DNA from 3 places in the Streptomyces sp. NPDC086519 genome. Region 2 is predicted to be linked to each of the others. Evidence: riboswitches for the same ligand, from Rfam matches in the RefSeq annotation. Region 2 holds a riboswitch; each other region holds the start of a gene.
What was found. Region 2 has a riboswitch for cyclic di-AMP ahead of AB0P24_RS35640 (M23 family metallopeptidase). Riboswitches for the same ligand answer to the same signal wherever they lie in the genome.
Positions count from the first base shown of each region.

Region 1: another riboswitch for cyclic di-AMP. It lies ahead of AB0P24_RS25170 (LysM peptidoglycan-binding domain-containing M23 family metallopeptidase); the one in region 2 lies ahead of AB0P24_RS35640 (M23 family metallopeptidase).
Region 3: another riboswitch for cyclic di-AMP. It lies ahead of AB0P24_RS16170 (transglycosylase SLT domain-containing protein); the one in region 2 lies ahead of AB0P24_RS35640 (M23 family metallopeptidase).

Region 1 is NZ_JBFBJL010000027.1:35,036-45,243, reverse strand. Features, by position in the region: gene dxs (1-deoxy-D-xylulose-5-phosphate synthase) at 1-280, shown strand, start outside; gene AB0P24_RS25195 (aspartate aminotransferase family protein) at 277-1,662, shown strand; gene AB0P24_RS25190 (XRE family transcriptional regulator) at 1,734-2,360, shown strand; gene AB0P24_RS25185 (DUF6126 family protein) at 2,357-2,479, shown strand; gene AB0P24_RS25180 (tyrosine-protein phosphatase) at 2,483-3,280, opposite strand; gene AB0P24_RS25175 (alpha-galactosidase) at 3,478-5,550, shown strand; cyclic di-AMP (ydaO/yuaA leader) riboswitch at 5,858-6,018, shown strand; gene AB0P24_RS25170 (LysM peptidoglycan-binding domain-containing M23 family metallopeptidase) at 6,023-7,006, shown strand; gene AB0P24_RS25165 (SGNH/GDSL hydrolase family protein) at 7,256-8,041, shown strand; gene AB0P24_RS25160 (TetR family transcriptional regulator C-terminal domain-containing protein) at 8,077-8,679, opposite strand; gene AB0P24_RS25155 (N-acetyltransferase family protein) at 8,722-9,255, opposite strand; gene AB0P24_RS25150 (XRE family transcriptional regulator) at 9,254-9,856, shown strand; gene AB0P24_RS25145 (hypothetical protein) at 10,044-10,208, shown strand, end outside.
Region 2 is NZ_JBFBJL010000052.1:41,676-51,883, reverse strand. Features, by position in the region: gene AB0P24_RS35650 (PrsW family intramembrane metalloprotease) at 1-371, shown strand, start outside; gene AB0P24_RS35645 (aldo/keto reductase) at 530-1,492, opposite strand; gene AB0P24_RS35640 (M23 family metallopeptidase) at 1,578-2,612, opposite strand; cyclic di-AMP (ydaO/yuaA leader) riboswitch at 2,620-2,780, opposite strand; tRNA gene AB0P24_RS35635 (tRNA-Met) at 3,095-3,168, opposite strand; gene AB0P24_RS35630 (dihydrofolate reductase family protein) at 3,459-4,580, opposite strand; gene AB0P24_RS35625 (MarR family transcriptional regulator) at 4,647-5,168, shown strand; gene ribA (GTP cyclohydrolase II) at 5,369-6,010, shown strand; tRNA gene AB0P24_RS35615 (tRNA-Lys) at 6,281-6,353, opposite strand; gene AB0P24_RS35610 (amino acid permease) at 6,495-8,012, opposite strand; gene AB0P24_RS35605 (VCBS repeat-containing protein) at 8,061-10,208, opposite strand, start outside.
Region 3 is NZ_JBFBJL010000014.1:171,999-182,206, reverse strand. Features, by position in the region: gene AB0P24_RS16195 (tetratricopeptide repeat protein) at 1-1,133, opposite strand, end outside; gene AB0P24_RS16190 (ABC transporter permease) at 1,299-2,183, opposite strand; gene AB0P24_RS16185 (ABC transporter ATP-binding protein) at 2,170-3,198, opposite strand; gene AB0P24_RS16180 (DUF2092 domain-containing protein) at 3,267-4,547, opposite strand; gene AB0P24_RS16175 (polyprenyl synthetase family protein) at 4,830-5,840, opposite strand; cyclic di-AMP (ydaO/yuaA leader) riboswitch at 6,975-7,169, shown strand; gene AB0P24_RS16170 (transglycosylase SLT domain-containing protein) at 7,175-7,657, shown strand; gene AB0P24_RS16165 (HAD family hydrolase) at 7,671-8,477, opposite strand; gene fahA (fumarylacetoacetase) at 9,031-10,208, shown strand, end outside.

The DNA.
Region 1 (10,208 bases), on a different contig from region 2:
GGTGCGGAGGTTCGGGATTCCGGAGCAGTTCCTGGCGCATGCGAAGCGGGGGGAGGTGCTGGCCGACATCGGGTTGACGCCGGTGGAGATCGCGGGGCGGATCGGGTCCAGCCTCGCGGTGCGGGGGGACGGCAGTGCCTACGGGGGTGCCGCGGGGGGTCGTTCGGCGGGTGCGGCGGCGTCCGCGCTGGTCGCGCCCCGCGGCGGCAGCCGCACATCGATGCGCCCCGCGCCCCTTCGGGGCGCTGATGCCGAGGGTGCTGACAAGGAGAGGCAATGAGTACGGAGTTCGACCTCGGGGCGCTGCTCGCGGAGCGTGGCGGGGAGCGGTACGAGCTGCACGGGAAGTACCTGAACCACCAGCTGCCGCGCATGCTGCACACCATCGGCTTCGACAAGGTCTACGAGCGGGCCGAGGGTGCCCACTTCTGGGACGCGGACGGCAACGACTACCTGGACATGCTCGCCGGGTTCGGGGTGATGGGGCTGGGCCGTCACCACCCCGTCGTCCGCAAGGCGCTGCACGACGTGCTGGACGCCCAGCTGGCCGACCTCACCCGCTTCGACTGCCAGCCGCTGCCCGGACTGCTCGCCGAGCGCCTCCTCGCGCACAGCCCGCACCTGGACCGGGTGTTCTTCGGCAACAGCGGCACCGAGTCGGTCGAGACGGCTCTGAAGTTCGCCCGCTTCGCCACCGGCAGGCCTCGCGTCCTCTACTGCGACCACGCCTTCCACGGCCTGACCACCGGCTCCCTGTCGGTCAACGGCGAGGCCGGCTTCCGGGACGGCTTCGCCCCGCTGCTTCCCGACACCGCCGTACCCCTCGGTGACCTCGACGCGCTCGCCCGCGAGCTGAGGAAGGGCGATGTCGCCGCCCTGATCGTCGAGCCGATCCAGGGCAAGGGCGTGCACGAGGCACCGCCCGGCTATCTGCGCGCCGCGCAGGAACTGCTGCACCGGCACAAGGCTCTGCTCATCGCCGACGAGGTGCAGACCGGCCTCGGCCGCACCGGCGACTTCTACGCCTACCAGCACGAGGAGGGCGTCCAACCGGACCTGGTGTGTGTGGCGAAGGCACTGTCCGGCGGGTACGTCCCGGTCGGCGCCACTCTCGGCAAGGACTGGATCTTCAAGAAGGTCTACTCCTCCATGGACCGGGTCCTGGTCCACTCGGCGAGCTTCGGTGCCAACGCCCAGGCCATGGCGGCCGGGCTCGCCGTCCTCTCGGTGATGGAGAACGACCAGATCGTCGCCAACTCCCGGGCCGTGGGGGAGCAGCTGAAGTCCCGGCTCGCCGCGCTGACCGACAAGTACGAACTGCTCGCCGACGTGCGCGGCCGGGGCCTGATGATCGGCATCGAGTTCGGCCGGCCCAGCTCCCTGAAGCTGCGCAGCCGCTGGACCATGCTCCAGGCCGCCCGCAAGGGCCTGTTCGCCCAGATGGTCGTCGTACCGCTGCTGCAACGGCACCGGATCCTCACCCAGGTCTCCGGCGATCACCTGGAGGTGATCAAGCTCATCCCGCCGCTGATCGTCGACGAGGCCGACGTCGACCGTTTCGTGGACGCCTTCACCGATGTGATGGACGACGCGCACAGCGGCGGCGGGCTGATGTGGGACTTCGGCAAGACGCTCATCAAGCAGGCGGTGGCCAACCGCTAGAGCGGCTCCCTGGATTTTGTCTCTGAGGCAAGGAAATTGCCATGGAGACAAAGTCGCGGCTCAATGGAGGCATGAGCTCCTCCGCGAACGAGCGGGCGGGCGGGCAGCCGGTCGAGGACCTGCCCGCCGTCGCCCCGCAGCTGCGCGCCCTGCGCCGCCGTGCCGGCCTCACCCTGGAGGCCGCCGCCCGGGACGCCGGACTGTCGCCCGCGCACCTGTCCCGGCTGGAGACCGGGCACCGGCAGCCCTCGCTGCCGATGCTGCTCGCCCTCGCGCGTATCTACGGTACGACGGTCTCGGACCTGCTCGGCGAGACCGTCGCCGACCGGGACGCGATCGTACGCGCCGTTGACATGGATCCGACCCGGGCGGGCGGCTGGACGTACTGGCAGACCGGTGCCCCGGGCCGGGGCATGCAGGCGCTGCGCGTCCATGTGCCCCACGGTTCCCAGGGCGACATCGTGCGGGTGCATCCCGGCGAGGAGTGGCTGTACGTCCTGCGCGGACGGCTCCGGCTGCGGCTCGGCGACACCACCCACGTGCTCGAGGCCGGCGACAGCGCGCACTTCGACTCGCTGACCCCGCACCGCCTCGCCGCCCAGGACCAGGACGGGGTCGAGCTCCTGTTCGTCCACACCCTGTTGCAGAGTCCCACGGCCGCCCTGTGCCTGGGACCGATCATTGGAGAGCTGCCATGACCAACATGGAGGAGAAGTTCCCGCGGGCCCTGTGGGTCCGGCTGATCATCTACATCGCCGCCGGGCACGTGCTGGCCGCGTTCCTGTTCCTGCTGTTCTCCCTCGGCGCGAAGAGCTGAGCCTCAGCCGACCAGGCGCTCGCGCAGCCGCTCCCGGGTCTGTGGGGCCAGCCTGAGGCCCTGCTCCAGGTAGGTGTCGACGTCGCCCCAGGTCTCCTCGATGCTCTCGAAGGCCGCCGTCAGGTACTCCAGGCGGGCGTCGAACAGCGGGCTCAGCAGGTCCATCACCTCGGGGCTGTACGCGCTGTCCCCGCCGCCGCTGCGCCGCACCTTGTATCGGCGGTGCTTGGCGTTGGACTCCAGGTAGTCGGCGACGATCGCGTCCCGCTCCACGCCCACCGCGAGCAGCGTCACGGCTATGGAGACACCGGCCCGGTCCTTGCCGGCCGCGCAGTGCATCAGCGCCGGGACGCTGTCCTCGGCGAGCGCGTGCAGCACGTGCGAGTGCTCGCCGGTGCGCTCCTTGACGATCGCGCGGTAGGAGCTGACCATCCGGGCCGCGGCCTTGCCGTCGCCCAGGAGCCCGTGCAGCTGGTCGAGGTCGCCCTCACGGACCATCATCCAGAAGTCGGCGCCGTGCGCGGGGTCGGTCAGCGGCAGGTTCACGTTCCGCACGCCGGGCAGCTCGACGTCCGGGCCCTCCAGCTTCTGGTCGGCGGCGTTGCGGAAGTCGAAGACCGTGTGCAGGCCGAGCGAGGCGAGGAACTCCGCGTCCTGCTCCGTCGCGTGCGCCAGATGACCGCTGCGGAACAGCACACCCGGACGCACCCGCCGCCCGTCCACGGTCGGCAGGCCACCCACGTCACGGAAGTTGCGCACCCCGGTCAGCTCGGGCTCGGTGGACGGGACCTGCTGCGTCACGGGGGCTCCTCCCGGTCGGCCCCGTCGGCGCGGCTCGTCGACGGGCACTGGCTCGACGATACGACATCGGTTTCCGCGGGCAGTGAGTTGTCCACAGGCGGCGCCTTGAGGACCCGAAGCCCTTGATTCCGGAGCCCGTGGCCATTGATGATGTTGGTGCTTGAGCGGATCTGTTGGCCCCTGTGTGAGGTTTCTCGATGGTGGACATCGCCGAAAACGGTCGTACGTGGCTCCTGTCGGGCCCGGGCAGCAGCTACGCGCTGCATCTGACGGAGGCCGACGAGCTGCTCCACCTGCACTGGGGCGCCAGAATCCAGCTCGCCGACGCCGAGGAGCTCAGCACCCGGGTGCTGCCCGGCTACTGGCCCTTCGAGTCGCCGCTCGACGGCCGCGAGGAGTACCCGGTCGAGGGCGGGCCCCGGTTCGTGCGCCCCGCCCTGTCCGTGCGCACCGAGGAGCGGCGCGGCACCGAGTGGACCTTCGCGTCGTACGAGGTCGAGGACGACGAACTCCGGTTGCGCTTCACGGACGACGGCATCGTCATCACGCTGCACTACCGGATGCGCGGTGACGTCGTCGAACGCTGGGTGACCGTCGGCAACGAGGGGCACGCGCGCGTGGAGCTGCTGCGCGCCGACCCCGCCACCTGGACCCTGCCCGACCGCGAGGGCTGGCGGCTCTCCCAACTGCACGGCCGCTGGGCCGCCGAGTCCCGGCTCGCCAGGGGCCCGCTCACCTACGGTGAGAAGGTCATCGGCAGCCGCCGCGGCCACACCGGCCACCAGCACCTGCCCTGGGTCGCTCTCGACACCGACGCCACCGAGGAGCGCGGCGAGGTCTGGGGGTGCGCCCTCGGCTGGTCCGGCTCCTGGCGCATCGCGGTCGCCCAGCTCCCCGACGCGCGCGTGCAGATCACCGGCGGCGCCGGCTACGACGACTCGGGCCTGCTGATGCTGGCCGAGGGGGAGTCGTACACCAGCCCGGTCTTCGCGGGCCTGTGGACCGACGGCGGCTTCGGCGGGGCGAGCCGTGCCTGGCACGCCTACCAGCGGGCCTACGTCATCCCGGACGCCGACCGGGACCGGCCGGTGCTGTTCAACTCCTGGGAGGCCACCACCTTCGACATCTCGGAGGACCAGCAGGCCACACTCGCCCGCCGGGCGGCCGCGATCGGTGTCGAGCTGTTCGTGGTGGACGACGGCTGGTTCGGCGCCCGTACCAGCGACCGCGCCGGACTCGGCGACTGGACACCCAACCCCGACCGCTTCCCCAAGGGCCTCAAGCCCCTCGCCGACTACGTGCACGCCCTCGGCATGCAGTTCGGCATCTGGGTGGAGCCCGAGATGGTGAACCCGGACAGCGACCTGTACCGCGCCCACCCCGACTGGGTGCAGTACCAGCAGGGGCGGAAGCGGACGGAACTGCGCAACCAGCTCGTTCTCAACCTCGCCCGCGAGGACGTCCAGCAGTACCTCTGGGAGCAACTCGACACCCTGCTGTCCAGCGCCCCGATCGACTACGTCAAGTGGGACTTCAACCGCTGCTTCACCGACGCGGGCTGGCCCGGCGAGCCCTACCCGCAGCGCCTGTGGGTCGACCATGTCCGCGGGCTGTACGCCCTGCTCGACCGGCTCCGCGCGGCCCACCCGGATGTCGCCATCGAGTCCTGCTCCGGCGGTGGCGGGCGGATCGACCTCGGCATCATGAGCCGTACCGACGAGGTGTGGACCTCCGACAACACCGACCCGCTGGACCGCCTCGCCATCCAGCACGGCTTCAGTCAGATCCACCCCGCCCGGGTGATGTCCGCCTGGGTCACCGACAGCCCGAACCACCAGCTCAACGGCCGCGTCAGCAGTCTGCGCTTCCGCTTCGTCAGCTCGATGGCCGGGGCGCTCGGCGTCGGCGGCGACCTCTCGCGGTGGACCGAGGAGGAGCTCGCCGAGGCCGGCCGCTGGGTGGAGCTCTACAAGGAGATCCGGCCGCTGGTGCAGCGTGGCGACCAGTTCCGGCTGCGGCCGCCGACCGGCGGGCTCAGCGCGGTGCAGTACACGCTCGGCGATGAGACCGTCGTCCTCGCCTGGCTCCAGGCCCAGAGCTACGGCGAGCCGGCGCCGGCGCTGCGGCTGCGGGGCCTGGACCCGACGGCGTCGTACGAATGCCGTGAAACGGGCGAAGTGCACCGGGGTGCCGTCCTGCTGCACCACGGGCTGCGCACCGGACTGAAGGGCGACCTGGATGCGGCAGTCATCCGGCTTCGCCGGATCTGATACGTATGCCCGAATTAGATCCTTTGTCGCAACTCGGTCCGGAATAAGGGGACGTGGTGTGACGTGCGTGAGGAGCGTCATATTCGTGACCGTCCGTCGCGCGTCATGTTCACGTAATTCCGGTGTTTTTCGCGGTGATGGGAAAAACGAAAGAGCTGGAATTCACGGAGGGTCACCGGGATTTCCGGTAACGGATCAAGCGGAACTCGGACAGGCGGAACCAGGTGCTTGTCCGTGTGTGTCGTACTCGCTTACGTTCGCCACACATCCGGGCGGAACGCCGAATCCTGCCGCCGCCCGGAGTCCCCACACACACTCACCCGTGCCCGGCAGGAGCGGGGGACCCACCAGGTAAGACAGCCTGTTCCGGTTCCCGGGACGGCTCGGGGTGCAGTCACGCCATGGTGCGTGGCCGGGCAGCTCCAGCCCGAACCCGACAGCTCACCTCGCAGGCGCCGGAGAGGAATGCGCCATGCCCGCGAAGGGTAAGCACCGCCGCCCCAAGACCCAGCGTCTCACCCGTTCGATGGCCGTCGCCGGAACCGGTGGCGCCGCGCTGGCCCTGCCGCTCATGGGGGCCACGGGCGCCCACGCGGCCACCCCGCAGTCCGTTTCCGAGTCCGTTTCCGAAAAGGCCACACAGTCGCTTTCGACGGTCGAGAAGACCGCGGTGCGGAAGACGGCCGCGCAGAATTCCGTGCACCGCGTCTACACGGTGGTGCCCGGTGACTGTCTTTCGAAGATCGCCCGCGAGCAGCACCTCCGCGGTGGCTGGCCCCGGCTCTACGCCGACAACCGGCAGGCCGTCGGTGACAACCCCTCGCTGATCCACCCCGGCCTCAGGCTCACGCTCGGCGGCCGGCACGCCGCGACGACGGACACCGAGGAGTTCGGCTTCCGCTCCGAGGGGCGGTCGAACTCGCAGTCGTCGTTCTCGCCTTCGCCCTCCGCGCCTTCCTCCTCGCCCTCGCCTTCCTCCTCCCCGTCCTCGCTTTCCTCCTCCCCGTCCTCGGCTTCCTCCTCGGGCGGTTCGGCGGCGACCGCCGCCGGCTTCACTCTCCCGGTCACCGGTGCCACCCTCGGCACCGGCTACCACGTCGCCGGCGGCATGTGGTCCAGCGGCCACCACACGGGCGTCGACTTCGTCGTCCCCACCGGCACCCCGGTCAAGGCCGTCGGCACGGGCACGGTCGTCACGGCGGGCTGGGGCGGCGCCTACGGCAACCAGGTCGTCATCCGGCTCGCCGACGGCTACTACGCGCAGTACGGCCACCTCTCCGCCCTCTCCGTCTCGGTCGGCCAGACCGTGACCGCGGGCCGGCAGATCGGCCTCTCCGGCGCGACCGGCAACGTCACCGGACCGCACCTCCACTTCGAGATCCGCACCACCCCCGACTACGGCTCGGACGTGGACCCGGTCGCCTACCTCCGCTCGAAGGGTCTCGCCGTCGGCTGACCCGGCGCCCCGCCGGTCTGACGCGCAGCCTGCTGCGGCACACACCGGAGACCTGTCTGGGACCTGACTTCCGGCTCTGGCGATCGACACGTCAACGCTGCTGGTCAGAGCCTTATTCCAGGCTTGGCAAAGTATTTAAAAGTGTCTTATCTCACCGAACGTCAACCCCTTATTACGGTCGCGTAGGTCACAACCGAAGGTGAATCATGGTCCGACGTGGCAGACGATTCGAAGAGTGACAAGGCATCAGTGATCGGGTCGTACGTGGCGGTGGGGGACAGCTTCACCGAGGGCGTCGGCGACCCCGGCCCCGACGGGGCGTTCGTCGGCTGGGCCGACCGGTTCGCGGTACTGCTGTCGGACCGGCGCCCCGAGGGCGACTTCGAGTACACCAACCTCGCCGTACGCGGGAAGCTGCTCGACCAGATCGTGGCGGACCAGGTGCCGCAGGCCCTGGCACTCGCCCCGGACCTGGTCTCCTTCTGTGCGGGCGGCAACGACATCATCCGCCCCGGCACCGACCCCGACGAGGTGGCCGAGCGGTTCGAGCGGGCCGTGGCCCAGCTGACCGAGGCCATCGGCACCGTATTGGTGACCACCGGATTCGACACCCGGGGCGTGCCCGTCCTCAAGCATCTGCGCGGCAAGATCGCCACGTACAACGGGCACGTCCGGGCCATCGCCGACCGCTACGGCTGCCCGGTCCTGGACCTGTGGTCCCTGAAGACCGTGCAGGACCGCCGGGCCTGGGACGGCGACCGCCTGCACCTCTCGCCCGAGGGGCACACGCGCGTCGCGCTGCGCGCCGGCCAGGTGCTCGGCGTCGAGGTACCGGCCGACCCGGACCAGCCGTGGCCGCCGCTGCCGCCCCGCGGCACCCTGGAGGTCCGCCGCGACGACGTGCACTGGGCCCGCGAGTACCTGGTCCCCTGGATCGGTCGCCGGCTGCGCGGCGAGTCCTCCGGCGATCACGTGACGGCCAAGGGGGCGCTCTCCCCGGACGACATCAAGATGCGGATCGCTTCCGTGGCCTGAGGCGTGCAAGGGGTGGCCTCATCGCGGGCCGCCCCTTACTGCTGCCCGGGCAGGCCCAGTTCGCGCGCCAGCGCCTCGTCCGCCCACTCCTGCGCCCGGGCGCGGGGCACGGAACCCGGGTACGACGTCAACTGGACGGCGAGCCCGTCGAGCAGCGCGGTCAGCCGCAGCGCCGCCGCCGCGGGGTCGGGGCACCGGAACTCACCGGCCGCCACCCCTTCGGCGATGACCTCGGCGATCGCCGCCTTCCACTGCCGATCGAGGCCTTTGGTGACGTCCCGCAGCGCCGGTTCCCGCAGCGCCGCCGCCCAGCCCTCGATCCACAGCCGCCAGCCCTTCGCCTGCCCCGTCGGCGCGTACCAGCGCACCGCCGCCCGCAGCCGGCGCAACGCCGACGTACGGCGGCCCAGCAGTTTGCGCAGATGCGCCAGGTCGTCCTCGGCGGCGTAGGTGAAGGCGGCGGCGACCAGCTTCTCCTTCGTCGAGAAGTGGTACAGCACCAGTGCGTTGCTCACCCCGAGGGCCGAGGCCACATCGGCGATCCGCACCGCCGACACGCCCCGCGCCTCGATCTGCCCGATGGCGGCCCGCAGCAGTTCCTCCCGCCGCTCGGCCACGCTCAACCGCACTCTCGCCACGCGGTCACCCTAATCGGTCCACCCGCCGCCCGCGTTGCCGTCTCAGGCCAGCGGCAGCCGCATGAGCGTGAGGTCCAGCCGGCGCCCGAACTTGGTGCCCGCCTCCCGGACCGTGCCCACGTGCTCGAAGCCGAACCGGTCGTGCAGCCGGATCGACGCGGCGTTCTGCGCCTCGATGCCGGCGATCATCACATGGTGGCCGGCCGCGCGCGCCGAGGCGATGAGGGGGCCCAGCAGTGCGGAGCCGATGCCGAGCCCGTACCTGCCCTCGCGGACGTAGACGGAGTCCTCCACCGTGTGCCGGTAGCCGTCCAGCGCGCGCCACGGGCCGTAGACCGCGAACCCGGCCACCTCGCCCGGCGCTTCGGCCGTCTCGGCCGTCTCGGCCACGAGTGCCGACCCGCGCTCCAGGTGGGCGGCGAACCAGGCTGCGCCCTCGGCGGGGGACTGCGGGGTCTCGGTCCACAGGGCCGTCGAGTGCCCGATCGCGTGATTGCGGATCGCCCGGACGGCCTCCTCGTCGCCGGGACGGGCCCGGCGTACCGTCACCAGGCTTCTCTCGTATATTGGATTCATGTCCAACATAGTAGAACCCTTGGCGGACCCCCTGGTGCGGCAGATCGCCGCGCGTGTCCGCATCGAGCGGGAGCGCCGCCGCTGGACGCTGGCGCAGCTCGCGGACGCCTCAGGTGTCTCCTCGGCGATGATCAGCCGGATCGAACGCGGCGAGAGCAGCCCCACCGCGGTCGTGCTCGGCAAGCTGTCCGCCGCCTTCCAGCTCAGCGTCGCCTCGCTGCTGGCCCTCGCCGAGGGCGCGCGGGAGTCCGAGGCGGACGTGCCGGGCGTGCGGCGCGGCGCCGACGCCGCCGAATGGCGCGATCCCGGCACCGGCTACCGGCGCCGCCAGATCACGGGCCCGCGCTTCCCGGCGGAGATCGCCGAGATCCGGCTGCCCGCCGGAGCCCGGGTGCCCTACCCGGCCGCGGCCTTCGCCTTCGTACGGCAGCTCGTCTGGGTCCTCGACGGCCGCCTCACCTTCCACGACGGCGACACGGTCCACGAACTCGAGGCCGGCGACACCATCGAACTCGGCGCGCCGGCCGAGCGCGTCTTCGCCAACACCACCGGCTCCGAGTGCCGTTACGCCGTCGTCCTCACCCGCGACACCCAGCCGTGAGCCGGCCCGCCGCCCCGCGGCGGCACGCTCCTGCCGGCCGCGACAGGTGACAACTACGCCGTGCAGCCCGCGCTCGCCGCGGTCGCCACCGACCTGGACGTGCCGCCCTCGCGCTGCTCGGCGCGCTCACCGCCGCCACCCTCCTCCTCCGGCAACGGCCGCACACCCCCATGGCTACCACGCCACCATGAGCCGCGTCATCGCGCTCGACCCCGCCCGCTCGGGCAGCCTCAGCAGTGTCCACATGGTGGGGTACTTCACGATCGGCGCCCTCGGCACGGCCGTCGCCGCACTCCTCCTGGAGGCCATCGGCCGGCAGGGCGCCAGCCTCACGGCCCTGGGCGTGTTGCTT
Region 2 (10,208 bases):
AGCCGTTCGTGCTCGGGTCGATGCGGGCGCGGCAGATGGCCCGGGAGTACGCCGCGTACCACTTCGGCAAGGCGGCGGGGAGGGCGGTCGCCGAGTACGAGGGGTACGCGACGACGCTGGCACTGCTGCGGCGCCGGGGGCAGCGGGGGCGGGCCGGGGCCGACTTCGTGGTGCGGGAGCGGGAGCTCCTCACGGAGCTGTGGAGCCGGCGGGAGCTGGTGCGGCCGGCCCTGGAGTACGCGGCCCGGACGGCCGCGCCGGGCGGGTGGCCCGGGTACGCGGGTTACCCGCCGCCGGCTCATGGGGTGCCGGGGCCGGGGTGGCCCGGGGCGGCGGTGCCGTACCCGGCCTACAACCCGTACCGGAGTTAGCGCTTCGGGGCTGCGGGGTTGCGAGGGGAGGAGGCCCGGCACCGCCGGGATGAGCCGTGGGGGCGAGCTCGGTGGCTGCGGGAGAGGATGTGAGCATCAGCCGGAAACTGCTCAGCGTCTGACGGAACTGCTGAGCGTCAGCCGGAAACTGCTGACCGTCAGGCGGAAGCCGCTGTCAGCTTGCTCAGTTCCTGGTCCGTCAGGGTCAGGTCGGCCACGCCCAGCAGGGGCGGGAGCTGTTCGAGGGTGCGCGCCGAGGCGATCGGGGCCGCGATGGTGGGCTGGGCCGCCAGCCAGGCCAGGGCGACCGTGGGGACCGGGGCCTCGTGGGCCGCGGCGATCTCGTCCAGGGCCGCCAGGACCTTCTGACCGCGGTCCGATTCGGCGTACTGGGCGGCTCGGCCCGCTCGGGCGCTGTCGACCGTCGTACCGGGGCGGTACTTGCCGGTGAGGAAGCCGGCGGCCAGGGAGAAGTAGGGGACGGCCGCGAGGCCGGTGCGGGAGGCCAGGTCCTGGAGCGGGCCCTCGTAGGTGTCGCGGGAGACCAGGTTGTAGTGAGGCTGGAGGGCGACGTACCGGGCGAGGCCCTCGCGGTCGGAGAAGTCCAGGGACTCCTGGAGCCGCTCCGGCGTGATGTTGGACGCGGCGATGTGCCGGACCTTGCCCGCCCGCACCAGCTCGTCCAGCGCGCCGATGATCTCCTCGACCGGGACCTCGGGCTGGTCGAAGTGCGTGTAGTACAGGTCGATGTGGTCGGTGCCCAGACGGCGCAGGGACGCGTCGGCGGCGGCCTTGATGTTGGCGGCGGACAGGCCCGGGTACTCGGGGTGCTGGCTGACCTTCGTCGCGATGACGACGTCGTCCCGGTTGCCGCGCGCCGCGACCCACTTGCCGATGATCGTCTCGGACTCGCCGCCCTTGTTGCCCTCGATCCACGCCGTGTACGAGTCGGCGGTGTCGACGAAGTTGCCGCCCGCGGCGGCATAGGCGTCGAGGACGGCGAAGGAGGTGGCCTCGTCGGCGGTCCAGCCGAAGACGTTACCGCCGAGGGCGAGCGGGAAGACCTCCAGGTCGGAGGCGCCGAGCTTGCGGAGGGACGGGGAAGCGGAAGAAGAAGTCATGCTTCACTTCAACACGCGACCCCGGGCGTCCCATGCCGACGCGACACGAAGTTCTTGCAAAGGCGCACCGCCTGTCCTGGGCAGGTCAGGGGTTGAGGCCCTTGCCGCGCAGCCAGGTCATCGGGTCGATGGCGGTGGCCTGGCCGTTCGGGTGGACCTCCAGGTGGAGGTGCGGGCCGGTGACGTTGCCGGTGGCGCCGACGCGGCCGATGACGTCGCCGGTGGCGACCTTCTGGCCGACCTTCACGCTGATCGAGGACTGGTGGCAGAACCACAGTTCGGTGCCGTCGTCGAGGGTGATGATCGTGCGGTAGCCGTAGGAGCCGGCCCAGCCCGCCTCGGTGACCGTGCCGCTGTGCACGGCCTTGATCAGCGTGCCGGTGGGCGCGGCGAAGTCGAGACCGGTGTGGTAGCCGGAGGACCACATGGAGCCGGCCTGGCCGAAGGTGCCGGTGATCGTGTACGAGACGACGGGCAGCGTGTACTGCTTGGCCAGCTCGGCGAGGCGGGCCTGCTCGGCCTTCTGCTTCGCGGAGGCCTCCGCCTTCTCCTTGGCGTCGGCGGCCTTCGCGGCGGCCGCCTGCTCCGCCTTGGCCTCGGCGGCGGCGACCGCCTTGTCGGCGGCGGCGACGGCCTTGGCGCTGGCCTTGGTGTCGAGCTGGTTCTGCTGCTGCGCCGCCTGGGCGATGATCCGGCTGCGCAGCGCCTCACCGGCGTTCGAGGAGGAGTCCGCGTGGGCGGCGGTCGTCGTGGTGACGCTGCTGAGCGCGGTCTGGGTGGCCTGGTGGCCGCCGCCCTCGCCGAGCAGGGAGCTGACGGAGGAGGGCAGGTCGGGCAGGGAGATGGAGACCGGCGGCTTGCCGGTGTTGGCGCTGGCCATGCCGCCCGCGCCGACGGCGGCGATGACGCCGACGCCGAGAACCGTGGAGCTGCGGGCGAGCCCGCCGCCCTTCTGCTTGGCGACCCGGTGCCGGCCGCGAGCCGCGGAGAGGGACTCCTCGGTGGGGTTCCACTCCTCGAAGGGGCCCTCGTCGGGGCGGTAGCCGCCGTAGCCGAAGGTGTCGGGCTGACGCTGGCTGGGCACGAACGGGGCTGTGGGAGCAGGCGGGTTGGACGCCACGCGGGCGCACTCCTTTCCTTCCGCCGCCTACCGGGTTAGCTGACGGGTTCGGAGCGGGAAGGTCTCCTACGCGTGTATACCGGCCGTTTCGTACCCGGCGGTAGCCTCGCGATTCACCCCAAGGTGGTGGTTCCCCGGTTCCCTTGCGGGATTCGGCGCGTGCGCACGGAGCCGTCTCGGGTGACGGCTGGGACGACCGCGCTGCGTTATCGAACGTTAATAGACCCGGCCATGAGATTCCAAGCCGTTCGTCTTGATCATTAAGCTTTCAAGGCCTGGACTTACCTGCCACGATCGGTCAAAAGCGGTCGAGTCGACGGTGCGCGCCGCTCACCTCAGGAGTCACACCGGTTTTGATGGTGACTCAGTTGTGATGCGGAGGGCGGCGGCCCGGACACCGAACGTGACGACGTTCGCCGGATTTGCCGGGACATGACTCAGGGCCGGAATCCTCTGATGTGGATTCCGGCCCTGGGTTTCAGTAGCGGGGACAGGATTTGAACCTGCGACCTCTGGGTTATGAGCCCAGCGAGCTACCGAGCTGCTCCACCCCGCGTCGTTGACACCAGCATACGCCATCCGAAGGGTGGGAGTCACACCGGTTAAGTCTCGTGCGGTCCGGTGGGGTCTGTGGGGTCTGTGGCCGCGGGCAGGCGGGGGCTGATCGCGCAGTTCCCCGCGCCCCTTCCGGGGCGCGTTGCTGCGGCACCCCTTCAGGGGCGCGGGGAACTGCGCGAGCAACCACTACGCACCCGCACCCGCACCCGCACCCGCACCCGCACCCGCACCCGCACCCGCGAAAGAACTCCAGCCCCCCGCCCCGGTCGCCCCCTCCAGCCCGCCTGCTCAGCCGAGAAGATGCCCGTTCGGTGCCTTCGCGTGCGCCTCGAACTCGCCCAGGAGCAGCACCTCCACCCCCGCCTCCCGCAGCGCCCCCGTCCCGTCGGCCGCCGTCACGAACGTGTCCGGCTCGCGCCACGCGGTCACCACTCGCCGCACCCCGGCCCGCAGGATCAGCTCGGCGCAGGGGTACGGGCGGGAGGCGCGGTGGGTGCAGGGTTCGAGGCTGGTGTAGACCGTGGCGGCGGGCAGGCGGGGGTCGGCCGGGAGGATCTTGGCCAGGGCCGCCTCCTCCGCGTGGACCACGGCGTCGCCGGCCTCCCTGGAGTGGCCGCGGGCCAGTTCCGTGCCGTCGGCCGCGACCACCACCGCGCCGACGCTGAACGCGGTCCGGGAGGGCGGGCAGTCGGCCGCCAGTTCGCAGGCGAGCCGCAGCCAGTGGCGGTCGGCGGCGGAGGGCGCCGGGCCCGTGCCGGGGGCCGTGGGCTCGTACCGCATCAGGACGACGTCCTCGATACGGCGGCTCTCCAGGAGCCGCAGCCGCCCGGCCTGGTATCCGCCCGGTCCGAACAGCCGCGGTGCCTTCGGGTCGCCGACGAGGAGGGGGGCCAGGACCAGCTGGAGCTCGTCGGCCAGGCCCTGCTGGAGGAGCTGGGTGTGGACCGTGCCGCCGCCCTCGACCATCAGGCGCCGTACCCCCCGCACGTCGTGCAGGTGCTCCAGGAGGAGCCGCCAGTCGAGCTCCGGGCCCAGCGACACGACGTCCGCCGCCACCTGGGCCCGCTCCGCGCCCTCGTCCGTCGTGTAGACGACCTTCGCGCCGCCCGTGTGCCAGAACCTGGCCTCCGGGTCGAGCTCACCGGTCGCGGTGACCGTGATCTTGAGGGGGTACTCGGGCTTGCCCGCCGCGACCCGGGCCGCGCGCCGCTCCGGGTCGTTGACCAGGAGCCGCGGGTTGTCCGCGCGGATGGTGCCGGCGCCGATCAGGATCGCGTCGACGGACGCCCGCACCTCGTCGACGCGGTCGAAGTCGGCCGGCGAGGAGAGCAGCAGCCGGTCGGGGCCGGTGTCGTCGAGGTAGCCGTCGAGGGAGACGGCGGCGGAGAGCAGGACGTGGGGGTACGGCATCGGACGCGCTCACTCCCGGGGACGGGCAGTCTTGGTTAAAGTTTGAAACAAACCTACACTGGATGCATGACGACTCGCTGGCTCACTCCGAAGGAGCAGCGCGCGTGGCGCGCGTTCATGGCCGCGACGAACCTGCTGGAGGACGCGATCGACCGGCAGCTCCAGCAGGACGCCGGTATGCCGCACCTGTACTACGGCATCCTCGCCAACCTCTCCGAGGAGCCGGAGCGCAAGCTGCGCATGACCGATCTCGCCGAGAAGTCGAAGATCACCCGGAGTCGGCTGACGTACGCCGTGACGCGGCTGGAGAAGGACGGGCTGATCCGGCGCGAGGACTGCCAGTGGGACAAGCGGAGCAGCTTCGCGATCCTGACCGACGCGGGCATGGCCGTACTGGAGCGCACGGCGCCGGGGCACGTGGAGACCGTACGGGCGGCGGTCTTCGACCAGCTCTCCGACGAGCAGGTGGAGCAGTTGGAGACGATCGGTTCCGCGATCGCGCGGGCGCTGGAGGGCGGCGAGACCCCCAGGCCCACGTCGGACGAGGTGCCGTGGCGGCGCCGGTCGTCCCCCTGTTCCGGTTCGTGAGCCCCGGCCTCCGTCGCCTCCGTCGCGGACAGCGCCGCCGCGGATCGTGAACCCGGGCTTCCGGAACCTCGCACAACCTGTTGCTTCAAATTTAAAACATGGGTAGGGTTCCCTCCGTGGATCTGCTTCAAATCTGAAGCAGGCACCCGCGACGTCCCGTACCGGGACTGCCGTCCTGCACCCGGACACTGGAGAACCCGATGACCGACTTCCCCGCCGCCACCCAGCGCGCCCGTGTCCGGGTCCCGCTGCGCTTCAACGACGGCTACAGCGTCGACGCCGAGCTGGTCACCTTCCATGGCCTGACCGACGGCCAGGAGCACGTCGCCGTCGTCCTGGGCGAGCCCGCCCCCGGCGCCCTCCCGCTGGTGCGGCTGCACTCCGAGTGCCTGACCGGCGACGTCTTCGGCTCGGCCCGCTGCGACTGCGGGCCCCAGCTGCGCGAGGCGGTCGAGCGCATCGCCGACCGCGGCGGCGTCCTGCTCTACCTGCGCCAGGAGGGCCGGGGCATCGGCCTCTACAACAAGCTCGACGCCTACGCCCTCCAGGACCAGGGCCTCGACACCTACGAGGCGAACGCCGCCCTCGGCCTGCCCGAGGACGCCCGCGACTACACCGCCGCCGCGCAGATGCTGGCCGCCCTCGGCATCACCGAGCTCGACCTGCTCTCCAACAACCCCGACAAGGCCGAGCAGTTGCGCGGCCTCGGCGTCACCGTCCGCGACCGCGTCCCGACCGGCGTCTTCAGCACCGCTCACAACGTCCGTTACCTGCGCGCGAAGGTCCTGCACACCCAGCACACGCTGCCGCTGGCCGAGTTGACGGAGCTCAACGCGGGCTGAGCTCCGCCGGGCGCGGTGTGCCGGCAACTACGAGCACACCGACGAGGGGAGCCCTGGCGAACGACAGGCCGGCGCGTGTTCCGGCGATCTGGTGCACCGACGCCGAAGCCCTGGCCTACGCCTGCTGGATCCGGTTCACGGACCCGTCCCGCCTGCTGCCCTAGATGCGCGTGTCGCCGGGCCCATTGGCTGAACCGTGTTCTCGATCTCCGAGCCCGCGAAAGCACCGCGAGCCCCAGTCCGGACGAGGTCTGGACTGGGGCTCCTCGGTAGGCCGTGTGGGACTCGAACCCACAACCAATGGATTAAAAGTCCACTGCTCTGCCAATTGAGCTAACGGCCCAGGCGATGTTGCCTCCCCGAGCATAGCCGGACGGAGGCGTCTCGCCGATCGGGTATCGGGGTCGTGGCCGCGTCGTGTGGCAGAAGTGGGACAGGAAAGGGGCGGAAGGGGCGCCGGAGTGGCGCGGGAGGGGGCGGTAGGTCAGAGATCGACCAGTTTGGCGGTGTCCTCGGAGCGTGCCGTCCGGTCCGGGTTGAGGAACCAGTGGCGGGCCGAGGCCTGCCACCAGATCGCGGCGAAGCCGAGGACCGCGAGGACGGCGACCGGGGCGTAGTTGAAGGACTCCCAGGTGACCGGGGAGACCTGCGGGAGCATGAAGAGGACCGTGATGATCACGACCCACGTCACCGAGATCACGCCGACGACCAGCGACCAGCGACCCAGGTGCCAGGGCCCCCGCTCGAACGCGTCGCCCTTGCGCACCCGCAGCAGCGTCGGGATCACGTACGCCACGTACAGGCCGATCACCGCGATCGACGTCACGGCGGCGTAGGCCGTGTAGTTGATCAGGTACGGGAGGCCGAGGGCGAGGGCGGCGAGGGCCGCCAGCCACACCGCCGCCACGGGGGTGCGGGTGCGGGGGCTGACCGTGTGCCAGACGCGGGAGAACGGCAGCGCGCCGTCGCGGGAGAAGGCGTAGATCATGCGGCTGTTGGCGGTCACCGACGCCATCCCGCAGAAGAGCTGGGCACCGATCACGACGAGCAGGAGGAGCTTGCCGGTGGTGGCGCCGAGCGCGTCCAGGAGGATCTGGGCGGGGGGCGCGCCGGTCGGGGACGCCAGCTCCTTGCCGTACGACTGGATGGCGAAGGTGAAGCCCAGGAGGAGGACGAAGCCGGCTATCCAGGACGTCCAGATCGAGCGGACGATGCCCTTCGGGCCCGCGGTCGACGCGTCGTGGGTCTCCTCGGTCATGTGCGCCGAGGCGTCGTACCCCGTGAAGGTGTACTGGGCCATCAGGAGGCCGAGGAGGACGACGTACGGGCCGCTGCTCCAGCCCGTCTCGTTGACGAACTTGGTGAAGACGAAGGACGCCGACTGGTGGTGGTCGGGGACGAAGGTCAGCGCGCCGACGATCACCAGGACGCCGAGCACGTGCCACCACACGCTGACGCTGTTCAGGATGGCGACGATGCGGACGCCGAAGGTGTTGATGAGGCCGTGCAGCACCAGAATCCCCGCGAAGAGCAGGATCGTGCGGCCGGGGGTGACGGTGAAGCCGAACTGGAGGTTCAGGTAGGCGCCCAGGAAGGACGCGGCCCCGAAGTCGATGCCCGCCGTCACCGCCACCTGGCCGAGCACGTTGAACCAGCCCGTGAACCAGGCCCAGGCGGCCGCGCTGCGCGGCGGGGCCAGCCGGTGGGCCCAGAAGTAGAGGCCGGCCGAGGTGGGGTAGGCGGAACAGATCTCGGCCATGGAGAGGCCGACGAAGAGGGTCATCAGGCCTACGGCCACCCAGCCCCAGGTGATCACGGCCGGGCCGCCGGTGATCATGCCGAAGAGGTAGAGGGTGAGGCAGCCGGAGAGGACCGAGATGATCGTGAAGGAGACCGCGTAGTTCGAGAAGGCCGACATACGGCGGGCCAGGACCTGTGTGTAACCGAGTTGGGCCAGCCGTTCCTCGTCGGAGAGCGGCGTGCCTGTCGCGTCATCTGTCATGCCCCCAGCGATTCCCCCGCCAGGGGCGTGACATGCATCACAACTTGGCTAGAAAAGACCCTTGTAGCCCTGCCATCCGCTCCCGATCAGCGCCCGCCCGCCGAAGGAACCATTGCCCTTGCCGCCATAGCGGTAAAGGCGCCCCGCCGTGTCCCGTACGACCAGGTCGTTCTTCCCGTCCCCCGTGATGTCGCCGACTCCGACGACCGCGTTGTACGTCGATCCCCAGCCACCGAAGACCTTTACACGGGCCTTGAGCCGCCCGCCCGCCAGACCGCCGAACCGCCACAGCGTGCCCGCCTTGTCACGGGCCAGCACGTCCCCGATCCCGTCGCCGTCGAGGTCCCCGGCGCCGGTGATCTTCGTGTAGCCGCCCCACGCCGACCCGATCTTCTTCGCGCCGGCCAGCGTCCCGTCGCTCCGGGCGGCGAACAGGTAGAGATCCCCGGTCGACGCCTTCCGCGCCACCAGGTCCGGCCGGCCGTCACTCGTCAGATCGCCGGGCGAGGTGAGGACGTTGTAGGCGTTCCAGCCGCCGCCGAGCTTCGTGTACGGCGTGGCCGGGGTCGGCGCCTTCCCGCACGGCACCCGGTAGCCCCGCAGCGAACCGTCGGTCATCCGCACCAGCACGTCGTCGCAGCGGTCGCCGTCCAGATCGCCGAACGGCACCGCCACCGCCTTGGTCGACCAGCCGCTCCCGGAGACCTTCCCGGCGAAGCCGCCCTTGCCGTCGCCCTGTTGGAAGGCGAGGGCGCCGGAGGCGTCGAGGGTGAGCAGGTCGGCCAGACCGTCCTGACCGACGTGGTCCCGTCGCACCGGCGCGGCGAGGGTGCCGGCGGGCAGGATGTGGATGCGTTCCGCCGCGTCCACGTACGCCAGCCGGTTGCCGTCCGCTTCGAGCGTCCAGCGGACGCCCCGGTCGGAGGAGACCCGCGCGTCCAGGTTCGGCGTCGCGGGCAGGTCGGCCACGTCCGCGGTGACCGCCTTGCCGGAGCGGACGTCGGTGCGGACCAGCTTGCCGCGGGCGGTGTCGTGCCGGATCAGGAAGCCGTCGGCCAGCAGCGCGTCACCGGTCGGCACGTCCACCGAGCGGCCCCGGGAGCGGTCGAACACACCGGCCGTCCCCCAGGCGCAGGCCCAGTAGACCCAGCGGCCGACGGCCTGCACCTCGTCGGGCACGCAGTTCGAACCGACGTTGACGTCGACGGCCGGGAGGCCGGTGCCGAGCCGGGTCAGGGTCAGATGGCCGGCGGTGGACGAGGCGGTCCACAGCTGGCCGTCCCGGACGGTGGCGGCCGTCGCCGTGCGCGTCGCGACGACCTTCCTCTGGGTCCAGTCGTAGACGTACTGCGTGGTGCCGTCGGAGTCGGACACGACCGTGTACCGGCCGTCCGCCGCCACCACGTGGGAGTACGGCCCGCCGACCGTCGCGGTGTCGACCGTGCCGGAGGGCAGTCGGCGGTGGACCGACCCGCTGGTGCCGCCCGGGGTGTCGTCGTACACGACGGAGCCGTCCCCGAGGCCGAAGAGACGTACGCAGGCCCACTGGGTCTGGCAGGGCTTGACCCAGCCGCCGCCCTGGCGCACCGGTCCCACCTGCGGCGGCGAACCCGCCGAGACCGTACGGGAGTTCCACATGACGTCCGACGACGGCGGCGCGGTCTGGTCGGTGTACGTGAGCGTGCCGCTGGCGAGAGCCACCCCGTCGGCGGGGGCCGGCACCGGCGGCAGGTCGACGATCTTCGTGACCGTCGGCTCGCCCCCGGACGACTGCGTCACTCGCCACACGCCCCAGTCCTGCGGGCCCGAACCGCCCTCCACGACGGCCGAGCCGTCCGGCGCCTGCGTCAGGGAGATCTGTGCCCGAGGCACCAACTGGCGCCAGTCGCCGCCGCTCAACGGCATCGTCACCAGCGCGCGGGTGCTGTCGTCGACGGCGACCAGATGGTCCCCGACGACGGTGAGCGCGATCTTCCCGGCCGTGGCCGACGCGGGGATCTCGACGGCCGGTCCCTGCGGGTCGTCACGGCGGACCAGCCGGGCACCCAGGGTGGGCCTCCACCAGCCCACGTAGTCGTGGGTGAGCAGCGGGAGCCAGGCCAGGTTCGGCTGGTACGGCTCGAAGAGCGGGGTGGCCGTCCCGTCGTTGACGTCGACGAGGGCGAGCTGGTTGAGGAAGACCTTCGGGTCGTCCGT
Region 3 (10,208 bases), on a different contig from region 2:
CGGGCCGACTCCAGTTCCTCGACGTCGTCGGCCGCCGGGCCGCCCTCGGCGGTGAGCCGCGTCCACAGGTCGATCAGCTCGCGGCCGAGGCGCAGCCCGTGCTCGGGGTCGCGCACCGCGCGCCAGGCGGTCGCCGCGCTCCGCACGTTCCCGTACGCCGCCTCGCCGTCCCGTGTCTGCCGACGTTGCCGGGCCAGGTCCAGGGAGAGGTGGAAGGCCCGCACCGGGTCACCCGCGAGGTAGGAGATGTACGCGGTCAGCTCGCCCAGGTGCAGCACCTCGGTGTGGCTGTCGCCGAGGGCCGCGGCGGCCTCGGCGGCGGTTCGCTCCGCGAGCTCGGCCGCCGCTTCGATACGGCCCGTGCGGACCGCTTCGTTGATCCGCGCCACCGGCTCGGTGAGCAGCGCGGCCCCTTCCGCCGTCAACGTCACGGGTTCGTCCCCGAGCACCTCCTCGGCGACCGCGTCGAAACCGCGGGCGGGGGTGGGGGCGGACCGGAGGTCGGGGTCGGGGTCGGAGTTCCGGTCCCGGTCCCGGTCGGCCACCGGCTCTTCGGGGGCGGGTACGGGGGCCGTCTCAGGGGCCGGGACGGGGCTCATCACGGGTGGCGGGCCGAAGACGCCGGTGGGCGGCTGGACGGTGCCCGCAGCGGACGGCAGGGGCAAAGCGGCGGCCGACGGTACGGGTGGTGTCGGCGGGGCGGCGGGTGGCTGCGGCACCGCCTGCAGAAGGACCGCCGAGGCGGCTTCCATCGCCGCGGGTTGTTCCGTCGCCGCGGGTTGTTCCGTCGCCGCGGGTTGTTCCGTCGCCGCGGGTTGTTCCGTCGGCTCGGTGGCCGGTGCTGCCAGCCGTACCGGGTCGCCGGTGAAGCTGCTGGAGCCGTCCAGGTTCACCTGGAGGGGGACGACGTAGCCGATGCGCGTGTCGTGGACGGTGGCGAGGACCGGGCGGCCTGCGGCGCGGGCCAGGCACTGGAGGTGGTTGAGGACCGCCTGCTGGGGTTCCTCACCGGGGCCGGGGAGCAGCGGTACGCCGTCCACGGACACGGCCGACCCGGCTACCCGGACGTCGACCGGTGCCAGGCGTCCCTCCTGCTGGACTTCCCGCTTCTCCTCGCGGCTGAGTCGGGACATCGGCCCTCATTCCCCCGGCACCATCCGGTCGTGCTCCGGTCGTACTCGTGCGTATGGTCCAGTCTCGCCGCTCTGCACGGCTCCCGCGTCACCATGACGTCACAGCCTCGCACCAGGAAGGGGCACCCGGCGGGGGCGGCGGCGGATGCCGACCGCACGGCCCGGCTAGGCGGTGATGTCCCTCGTCGTGAACCGCGCCCAGGCCGCCGATCCGAACACCGCCGTGTACAGGGCCTGCAGCTCCAGGTTCTTGACCAGGTCGTCCCAGTAGACGGGGTCGCGTATCAGGTCGGCGAAGGACAGCCAGTAGTGGGAGAACAAGTACGGCTGGAGCGCGTGCAGCTGGGGTATCTGGTCGAGGATCTGGACGGTGATGAGCAGGCCCACGGTCGTCGCCATCGCCGCGATGCCGCTGTTGGTCAGGGTGGACACGAACAGGCCGAGGGCGGCGACGCCGGCCAGGGACACGGCGACCACCAGGGCTATCAGCAGGGCGCGGCCGAGGCCGTCGGCGAAGGAGATCCGGGTGCCGGAGATCGTCGTCAGGTCGCCGAGCGGGAAGAGGAGCGCGCCGACGGCGAGCGCGGAGGCGGCCACCACCAGGGTCGCGACCAGGCAGAAGGCCATCGTGGTCGCGTACTTGGTGAGCAGCAGGCGGGTGCGGCCCGCTGGGGCGACCAGCAGATAGCGCAGGGTGCCCGCGTCGGCCTCGCCCGCGATCGCGTCCCCGGCGACCACTCCGACGGCCATCGGCAGGAAGAACGGGAGAGTCGCGGCCAGCGCCGTGAACACCAGGAACAGTCCGTTGTTGGTGACCTGGGTGATGAAGGCCGGGCCCTCGCCGCCGCGGCCTGCCTGCCCGCCGCCCCGCGTCTCGATCCTGACCGACACGCCGACGAGGACGGGCACCGCCGCCAGTACGCCCAGCAGGGCGACGGTGCGCCAGCGCCGGAACGTGGTGACGAGCTCGCTGCGCAGCAACCCGAGGCTCCACACCGGGTTCGGCCGGACGGCCGCCGGGTCCGCGACGGCCAGGTCAGCCCGCGACATCGAAACCCTCCCCGGTCAGTGCCACGAAGGCGTCCTCCAGCGAGGCCCGTTCCACGGTGAAGCCGCGGACCCGGACGCCCGCCGTGACGAGCGCCGCGTTCACCTCGGCGAGGTCGCGCTCGGGCGGCTCGCCGGTCACCCGGTCCTCGGCGGCGACGACGTCCGCGACGCCCTGTTCCTTGAGCACCCGGGCCGCCTCCACGGGGTCCGGGGTGATCACCACGAGCCGGCCGCGGGCCCCGGCCGCCAGGTCGGCGACCGCGCCCTGGGCGATCAGCCGGCCCTGGGCCATCACGGCGGCGTGGGTGCAGACCTGCTCGATCTCGTCGAGGAGGTGGGAGGAGAGGAACACGGTCGTGCCGTCCTCCGCCAGTTCCCGCACCAGGGTGCGGATCTCCCGCATGCCCTGGGGGTCGAGGCCGTTGGTCGGCTCGTCCAGGACCAGCAGCTTGCGGGGCTGGAGCAGCGCGGCGGCGAGGCCCAGGCGCTGCTTCATGCCGAGGGAGTAGGCCTTCGCCTTCTTCGCCGCGGCGGCCGCCAGGCCCACCCGGTCCAGCGCGGCCTCGACGCGTGCGCGCCGGGTGCGGGGGTCGGCGGTCGGGTCGGCGGCGTCGTACCGCAGCAGGTTGTCGCGGCCGGAGAGGAAGCCGTACAGCGCCGGGCCCTCGATGAGGGCGCCGACCTGGGGCAGTACGACGCGGGAGGCGCGCGGCATCGGGTGGCCGAGGACGCGGGCCGTGCCCGAGGTGGGCTCGATCAGGCCCATCAGCATGCGGATGGTGGTGGTCTTGCCGGAGCCGTTCGGGCCGAGGAAGCCGAAGACGCTGCCCGCGGGGACGGTCAGGTCGAGACCGTCCACGGCGAGCTGTCCGCCGCGGTAGCGCTTGGTGAGGCCGTGGGTGTCGATGACACCCGCTCCCACCGGGGCGTCGGCCTCCGGTTTCCCGGCGGCCCCGAGGGCCCCGGCTTTCTCCGGGTCCTCCGGCTGCCGTTCCGTGGCGGACGGTCGGTCCATCGGCTCCCTCGATTCCTCGTGCGGCAAAGGGTACTTACCGCCCCGCGCCGCAACCGCACGGCCCCGGACTAGCCCGCGTTCGCCGCCTTCACCAGCGCCGCCTTGTCCACGGCACCGACGTACACCTTGCCGTCGTCCGTGATCAGGGCGTTGATCAGCCGGGTGGAGAAGACGGTGCCCTTGCCGAACTTGCCGGAGACGGGGTCGCCGAGCGAGCCGAGGAAGCCGCCCAGGTCGCCGCCACCGGAGGCGGAGCCGCTGGGCAGGCCACCCTTGCTGCCGGTGTCGAGGACGGCTATGGAGTTCCAGCCCTTGCCGAGGACCTTGAAGCCGGACTCGTCGAGGCCCTTGGCGGAGCCGTGGCCGGGCGTCTCGGAGGACTTGCCGCCCTGGTCCGCCCCGCTGCCCTCGCGCGTCTTGCCGGCCTTGCCGGCCTTGTCGGCCTTGTCGGCCTTGTCGCCCTCGGTGACCTTGGCACCCTTGGGCGGGGTGAAGTCGAAGGTGGAGGCGGCCGGCTTCGCGAAGCTGACCTGGGTGTAGCCGACGTCGACCACGGCCGCGCCGCCGCTCGACGGCGTGAGCGTGAACTTCAGCGGTGTGCCGGTCCTGGCGTCCACCGCGATGCTGATCGCGCCGGCCGTCGTACCGGACTGCTTGGGCTTGATGACGAGCCGGTAGGCGTCGCGGCCGGCGACCTGGGCGGTGCCGTCGACGGTCACCGAGGTGGTGCCGTCGACCGACTTGAGGAACTCGTCGGCGAAGTCCTTGGGCGTGGCCGGTACTTCGTGCTGCTCGGCCTTGCCGGAGTCGGCGGCGGTGGAGTGGTAGACCTCGTTGGACTTGCTGTCGTAGCCCCACACGTCGGTGCCGTTGTGGATGAGGCTGTACTCGGCGCCGCTCTCCAGCACCGACACCTTCTGCTTCTCGGGGCCGTCGGCGGCCACTCGCAGGGTGTGCACGCCGGAGGCCAGCTCGGTGAGCTTGCCGGTCGGGTCGGCGGACGAGCCGCCGCCGCTGCCCTGGGTCGCCCCGGACAGCAGGCTGCTCTCCAGACCGCCGAGGTCGGGCAGGCCGAGGTCGGTGCTGATCTTCACGGTGCCGGACAGTTGCTGCACGTCCGACTTGGCGATCTTGTCGATGAGTTCCTGCGCGGTGATCTTCGGCAGGTCGGGGTCACCGGAGTCGGCGAGCGCCGGGACCAGGCCGATGGTGGCCGCGGCCACCCCCACCACCGCGAGCGGGACGCCGTACCGTGCGGCCTTGCGACGCCGCTCGGCTCGCAACTCGTCGCGCAGCTCGTCGTCGGCCTGCGCGGCCCCCGTGCTGTCGTCGGATTCGTACGGTGCCATGTGTGCCTTACCTCCGTCGTCGGCGGCGGCCGTCCTCGCACGTGTCCCACCCTGAGCCGCCATTCTCACCCGAACCGGTGAGTGGTGGTGATTTCCGTGGTTTCCATCTCACCAAATGGGGCGCGCGGAAGCGTCAGACCACGGAGCCAACTCCATGTACACCTGCGGTATGACACAAGGGTGGAGGCGCCTTCCGTGACCCGTAGGGGTCGTACGGCGAAGGCGCCTCCTGTCACGTGCCGTAGGGCGCGACCGCTGCGGGGCCGGCAGGGCCCGCCGGAGTCATCCGGCGCGGTGCACCACCGCGTCGCACAGCTCCACCAGCGCGGCCTTCGGATCGCACTCCGGGAGCGGAGCCAGCACGGCCCGCGCCTCCTCCGCGTACCGGACCGCGTCCCGGCGAGCCAGCTCCAGCGCGGGATGCGCCCGGAGCGCCGCCAGGGCCTCCGCGTGCCGCGCGTCGTCCGTGAGGTCGGAGTCCAGCAGTTCGCACAGGGCGATGTCCTCGGCCAGCCCCAGCCGGGCCGCCCGTTCCCGCAGCCGCAGCACCGGAAGCGTGGGCACGCCCTCGCGGAGGTCGGTTCCCGGGGTCTTCCCGGACTCCTGGGAGTCGGAGGCGATGTCCAGGACGTCGTCGGCGAGCTGGAAGGCGACACCGAGACGTTCGCCGTACTGGGTGAGGACGTCGACGACCGTCTCGTCGGCGCCGGACAGCATCGCGCCGAAGCGGCAGGAGACAGCGACCAGCGAGCCGGTCTTGCCGCCCAGCACGTCGAGGTAGTGCTCTACCGGGTCACGGCCGTCCGTCGGACCCGCCGTCTCCAGGATCTGGCCGGTCACCAGCCGTTCGAACGCGAGGGCCTGGACCCGGACCGCCTCGGGACCGAGGTCGGCGAGGATCTGGGAGGCGCGGGCGAAGAGGAAGTCACCCGTGAGGACGGCGAGCGAATTACCCCAGCGGGTGTTGGCGCTGTCGACACCGCGTCGCACGGAGGCCTCGTCCATGACGTCGTCGTGGTAGAGCGTGGCCAGGTGCGTGAGCTCGACGACGACGGCCGACGGCACGACACCCGGCGCGTACGGGTCGCCGAACTGCGCGGCGAGCATCACCAGCAGCGGACGGAACCGCTTCCCCCCGGCCCGTACGAGGTGCTGCGCGGCCTCCGTGATGAACGGGACCTCGCTCTTGGTGGCTTCTAGCAAGCCTTCCTCGACAGCCGTCAATCCGGCCTGGACATCGGCTTCCAGAGCCTGGTCCCGCACGCTCAGCCCGAACGGCCCGACGACGGTCACGAGGGGTCTCCTGTCTGCTGGTGTCTACTGGCGATTACACGGTTTGTCGATAGGTCGCTGCCATCACTCAAGTCAGCGTATCCGGTCAGGTTTCGATCACCGATAGCGCCCACGGTTACACCCCGGGCGCTATCGGATCACGACCGTTATGTTTTTGATCAGCCGATACGACCCGACATCCACTGACTTAACAGGAAGTGCGGACAGTTGTCCCGAACCATGGCGCAGGCCGTGTCCCGCACCGGGGCGGACGCCGGGTTCGAGCCCGGGGACGCGCCCGGCGTCCCGTCCCGCGACGAGTCTCCCGACTGACTGCTGCCCGGAAACCGCCCTTTCTCTCCCGGCTCTCCCGGCTCTCCCGGCCGACATCACCTGCCCGGGCGTACCCCCTCCGCCGGCCGTCGAAGCCGACGGAGGCACCCGATGCGCGCACGGCGACACCTCGCGCACCTCCGCACGCCCTTCTTCCACGAGATCACGCACGACGCCCTCCGCCTCCCCTTGATCTGCATCCCCTCGATCGGAGCGGCCATCACGGCCCGCGTCACGGACGACCACCATGACAACGACACGCACCGCAGCGGAGGTTCCGCCCTCGCGGCGGACACGCGCCCCGGAGGAGGCTCCCGGGGGCCCGCCCCCCACCCCCAACATGACGAGCGTCACGTACCCACCCCACGGCCACCGGGTGCTCCGGAGGGTTGAGGGGGGGCCGAGCGGCGAGGCGGACTCGCGCCGGACACAGACCAGCAATTCGGACTTATGGCTGAAATTGACCCTAATGTCGCCCATTCCATCACTCCGAAGCGGGCGATTCATGCAAATGCGGGCGGGGTTTTAAAATGTTGAACCCTGAAATAGACGGATTCCATGAATCCCTCATGTCTGATTTGCGGTTATTGCGTTCCCGTGAAGTAGGTCACGTGACCTGGGCGACACCAGGCCACAAGCCGCCCCGTTCTTCCCTTTACCCGTGGGCCAGTTGAGGATTGGCGACCGCAAAGGATCAAGTACCACATACGCCTCAGTTCAAGGTCAATCGGTGTGTTCTGTGAATCGACCACTTGTTTCGGACATGTGCTCTCGCATACGTTCCCGCTCGCCGGGCGGACGCCGAATCCTGCCGCCGCCCGTCTTGACCCATCGACGAGTCCATTCGCAGGCAGGAGCGGGGGAACCAGGTAAGTCGCCGGACCGGGCGGCCGACGTCACCAACAGACGTCGTTCCGGAACGGCTAGGGGTGAAGTCGCATCGTCTTCGGGCGGTGCGGCCGGGCACTCCCCGGGCCCGAACCCGACAGCTCACCTCGCAGGCGACGGAGAGGAACTTCGCCATGCCTGCTGCCGTTCAGAACCGCCGTACCCGCATCGCCCGCACGCTCGTCGTCGCCTGCACCGGCGCCGCCCTCCTCGGCCTCCCGCTCATCGGGGCGACCGCCGCCTCCGCCGCCACCTCCTCCACCACCACGGCGGCCTCGACGACCCTCGCCGGGTACCCGAACAACCTCGACGGCTGGATCCGCGAGTCGCTCGCGATCATGTCGGAGAAGCACATCCCGGGCACCTACAACGGCATCTACCGCAACGTGATGCGGGAGTCCTCCGGCAACCCGAGGGCCATCAACCTCTGGGACTCCAACGCGGCCGCCGGCATCCCCTCCAAGGGCCTGCTCCAGGTGATCGCCCCGACGTTCAACACCTACCACGTGGCCGGCACGTCGTTCGACATCTACGACCCGGTCGCGAACATCACCGCCGCCTGCAACTACGCCGCCGCGCGGTACGGCTCGATCGACAACGTGCACGGCGCGTACTGATCGACGCCCCGCGTCAGTCGAAGAGTCTTTCGAGGACGACGGCGATGCCGTCGTCCTCGTTCGACGTGGTGATCTCGTCGGCCAGCGCCTTGAGTTCGGGGTGGGCGTTGCCCATCGCCACCCCGTAGGCGGCCCACTCGAACATGGGGATGTCGTTGGGCATGTCACCGAAGGCGATGGCCTGTTCGGAGTTCAGTCCCAGATGGTCGGCGGCCAGCGCGAGCCCGGTCGCCTTGGTCACCCCGCACGGCTGGAGCTCGACGGTCCCCGGCCCCGACATGGTGACCGTCGCCAGCGATCCGACCACCGAGCGGGCGGTGGCCGCCAGTTCGTCGTCGGACAGGGTGTGGTGGCGCAGCAGCACCTTGCTGATGGGCGCGCACCACAGGTCGTCACGCCGGGCGACGCGCAGCGCGGGCAGGGTGGGGTGGGGCATCAGATAGCCCGGCTCGATGAGCGTGAGCCCGTCCACGCCGTCCTGGTCGACGGCCGCGTACACCTGGCCGACCTCGGCCTCGATCTTGCCGAGCGCGGTCTCCGCCAGCTCCCGGTCCAGGGTGACCGACCACAGCAGCCGGTCCGCGCCGGCGTCGTACACCTGCGCGCCCTGGCCGCAGACCGCGAGTCCCGTGCAGCCGAGGTCGTCGAGGAGGGGGCGCACTCTCGGCGCGGGGCGGCCGGTCACCACGAGGTGCCGGGCACCGGCCCGGCCGGCCCGCGCGAGTGCGGCGAGCGACCGTTCCGAAAGGGTGTCGTCGGCACGCAGCAGCGTGCCGTCCAGGTCGGTGGCGACCAGTGAGTACGGGGAGGGTGCGACCATGATCAGAGAATACGGACAGCACGTCCCTGCGACTCACCACGTGTTTCGGCCTCAAGTGGCGCCCGCTGTCGCCGTGCTGGGGCCGGTTGACGCCTTTCGTCCTGTGCCGGTCCACGGCGACCGTCCGCACCCGCTCCGGTTCGGGCACCGGTCTCTGCTGGAACCACTCGCCATGGCCGACGAAGGCCTCCACCGGTTCGATGCCCTCGTCCCGGTCAGCGGACAGTCGCCGAACTTGACGATCGGGCCCGGCACGTCCCGGTCCGCCTCGAACGGCACGCTGACGGCATTCCTGGCCACGGGTCCCCCCACGGGTCCCCCTACGAACCGGACCCACCCCGCCCGTGTCCCCCAAAGGACGCCAAGCCGGAATCGACCACTCCGACAAGGCGTATCGGGACATTGCGAACTCTTTAGACACTGCCACGACAGTCGACTCACCCGTAACGTGTGGCGCGACCACATGGAATGCCGCGCAACGCCATAGAGACGTCGCCACATGGTCGGCCCCGTGCGGCACGGATGAGAGTGAGGCAGTCACCCCATGCCCCCCTTGCCCCCTTTCGAGGTCCCCGAGGGTGACCCCTTCGGCCCGCACAACCTTCCGTACGGCGTGTTCTCGACCTCCGGGAGCGCGGAACGGAGGGTCGGCGTCCGCCTCGGAGACCACGTCCTCGACGCCGGCGCCGCGGCCCTCGCGCTCGGCTCCCCGTACGCCTCCCTGCTCGCCCGCCCCACCCTCAACCCGCTGCTGGCCGCGGGCCGCACCGCCTGGTCGGACGTACGGCGCGCCCTGACCGCCTGGGTGACCGTGCCCGCGCACCGCGAGACGCTCACCCCCCTTTTCCACCCGCTGCCCGAGGTGACCCTGCACCTCCCGTTCGAGGTCGCCGACTACGTCGACTTCTACGCCTCGGAGAACCACGCCCGAAACGCCGGCCGCATCTTCCGCCCCGACGCCGCCGAACCGCTCACCCCCAACTGGAAGCACCTGCCGATCGGTTACCACGGCCGCGCGGGCACGGTCGTGGTGTCCGGGACGGACGTCGTACGGCCGTCGGGACAGCGGAAGGCGCCGTCGGACCCGGCACCGGTGTTCGGCCCGTCGGCACGGCTGGACATCGAGGCCGAGGTCGGTTTCGTCGTCGGTACGCCGTCGGCACAGGGCAGGCCGGTGGCGCTGGCCGACTTCAGGGAGCACGTGTTCGGCCTGTGCCTGCTGAACGACTGGTCGGCGCGGGACATCCAGGCCTGGGAGTACGTCCCGCTCGGCCCGTTCCTCGGCAAGTCGTTCGCCACCTCGGTCTCGGCGTGGGTCACTCCCCTGGACGCGCTGGAGGCGGCACGGGTCGCCCCGCCGAGGCGGACGCATCCGCTGCTGCCGTACCTCGACGACGCGACCGAGGAGCCCGCCGGTTACGATCTGCGGATCTCGATCGCGATCAACGGGCACACGGTGTCCGAGCCGCCGTTCTCCACCATGTACTGGACCGCCGCCCAACAACTCGCCCACATGACGGTCAACGGCGCCTCCCTGCGCACCGGAGACCTGTACGGCTCCGGCACGGTGAGCGGCACGGAGCCCGGGCAGCGCGGGTCGCTGCTGGAACTGACCTGGAACGGACGCGATCCCCTCGAACTCCCGGACGGAAAGCGGACATACCTGGAGGACGGCGACGTGGTGACGCTGTCGGGGTGGGCCCCGGGGCCGGGCGGCAGCCGCGTGGGGCT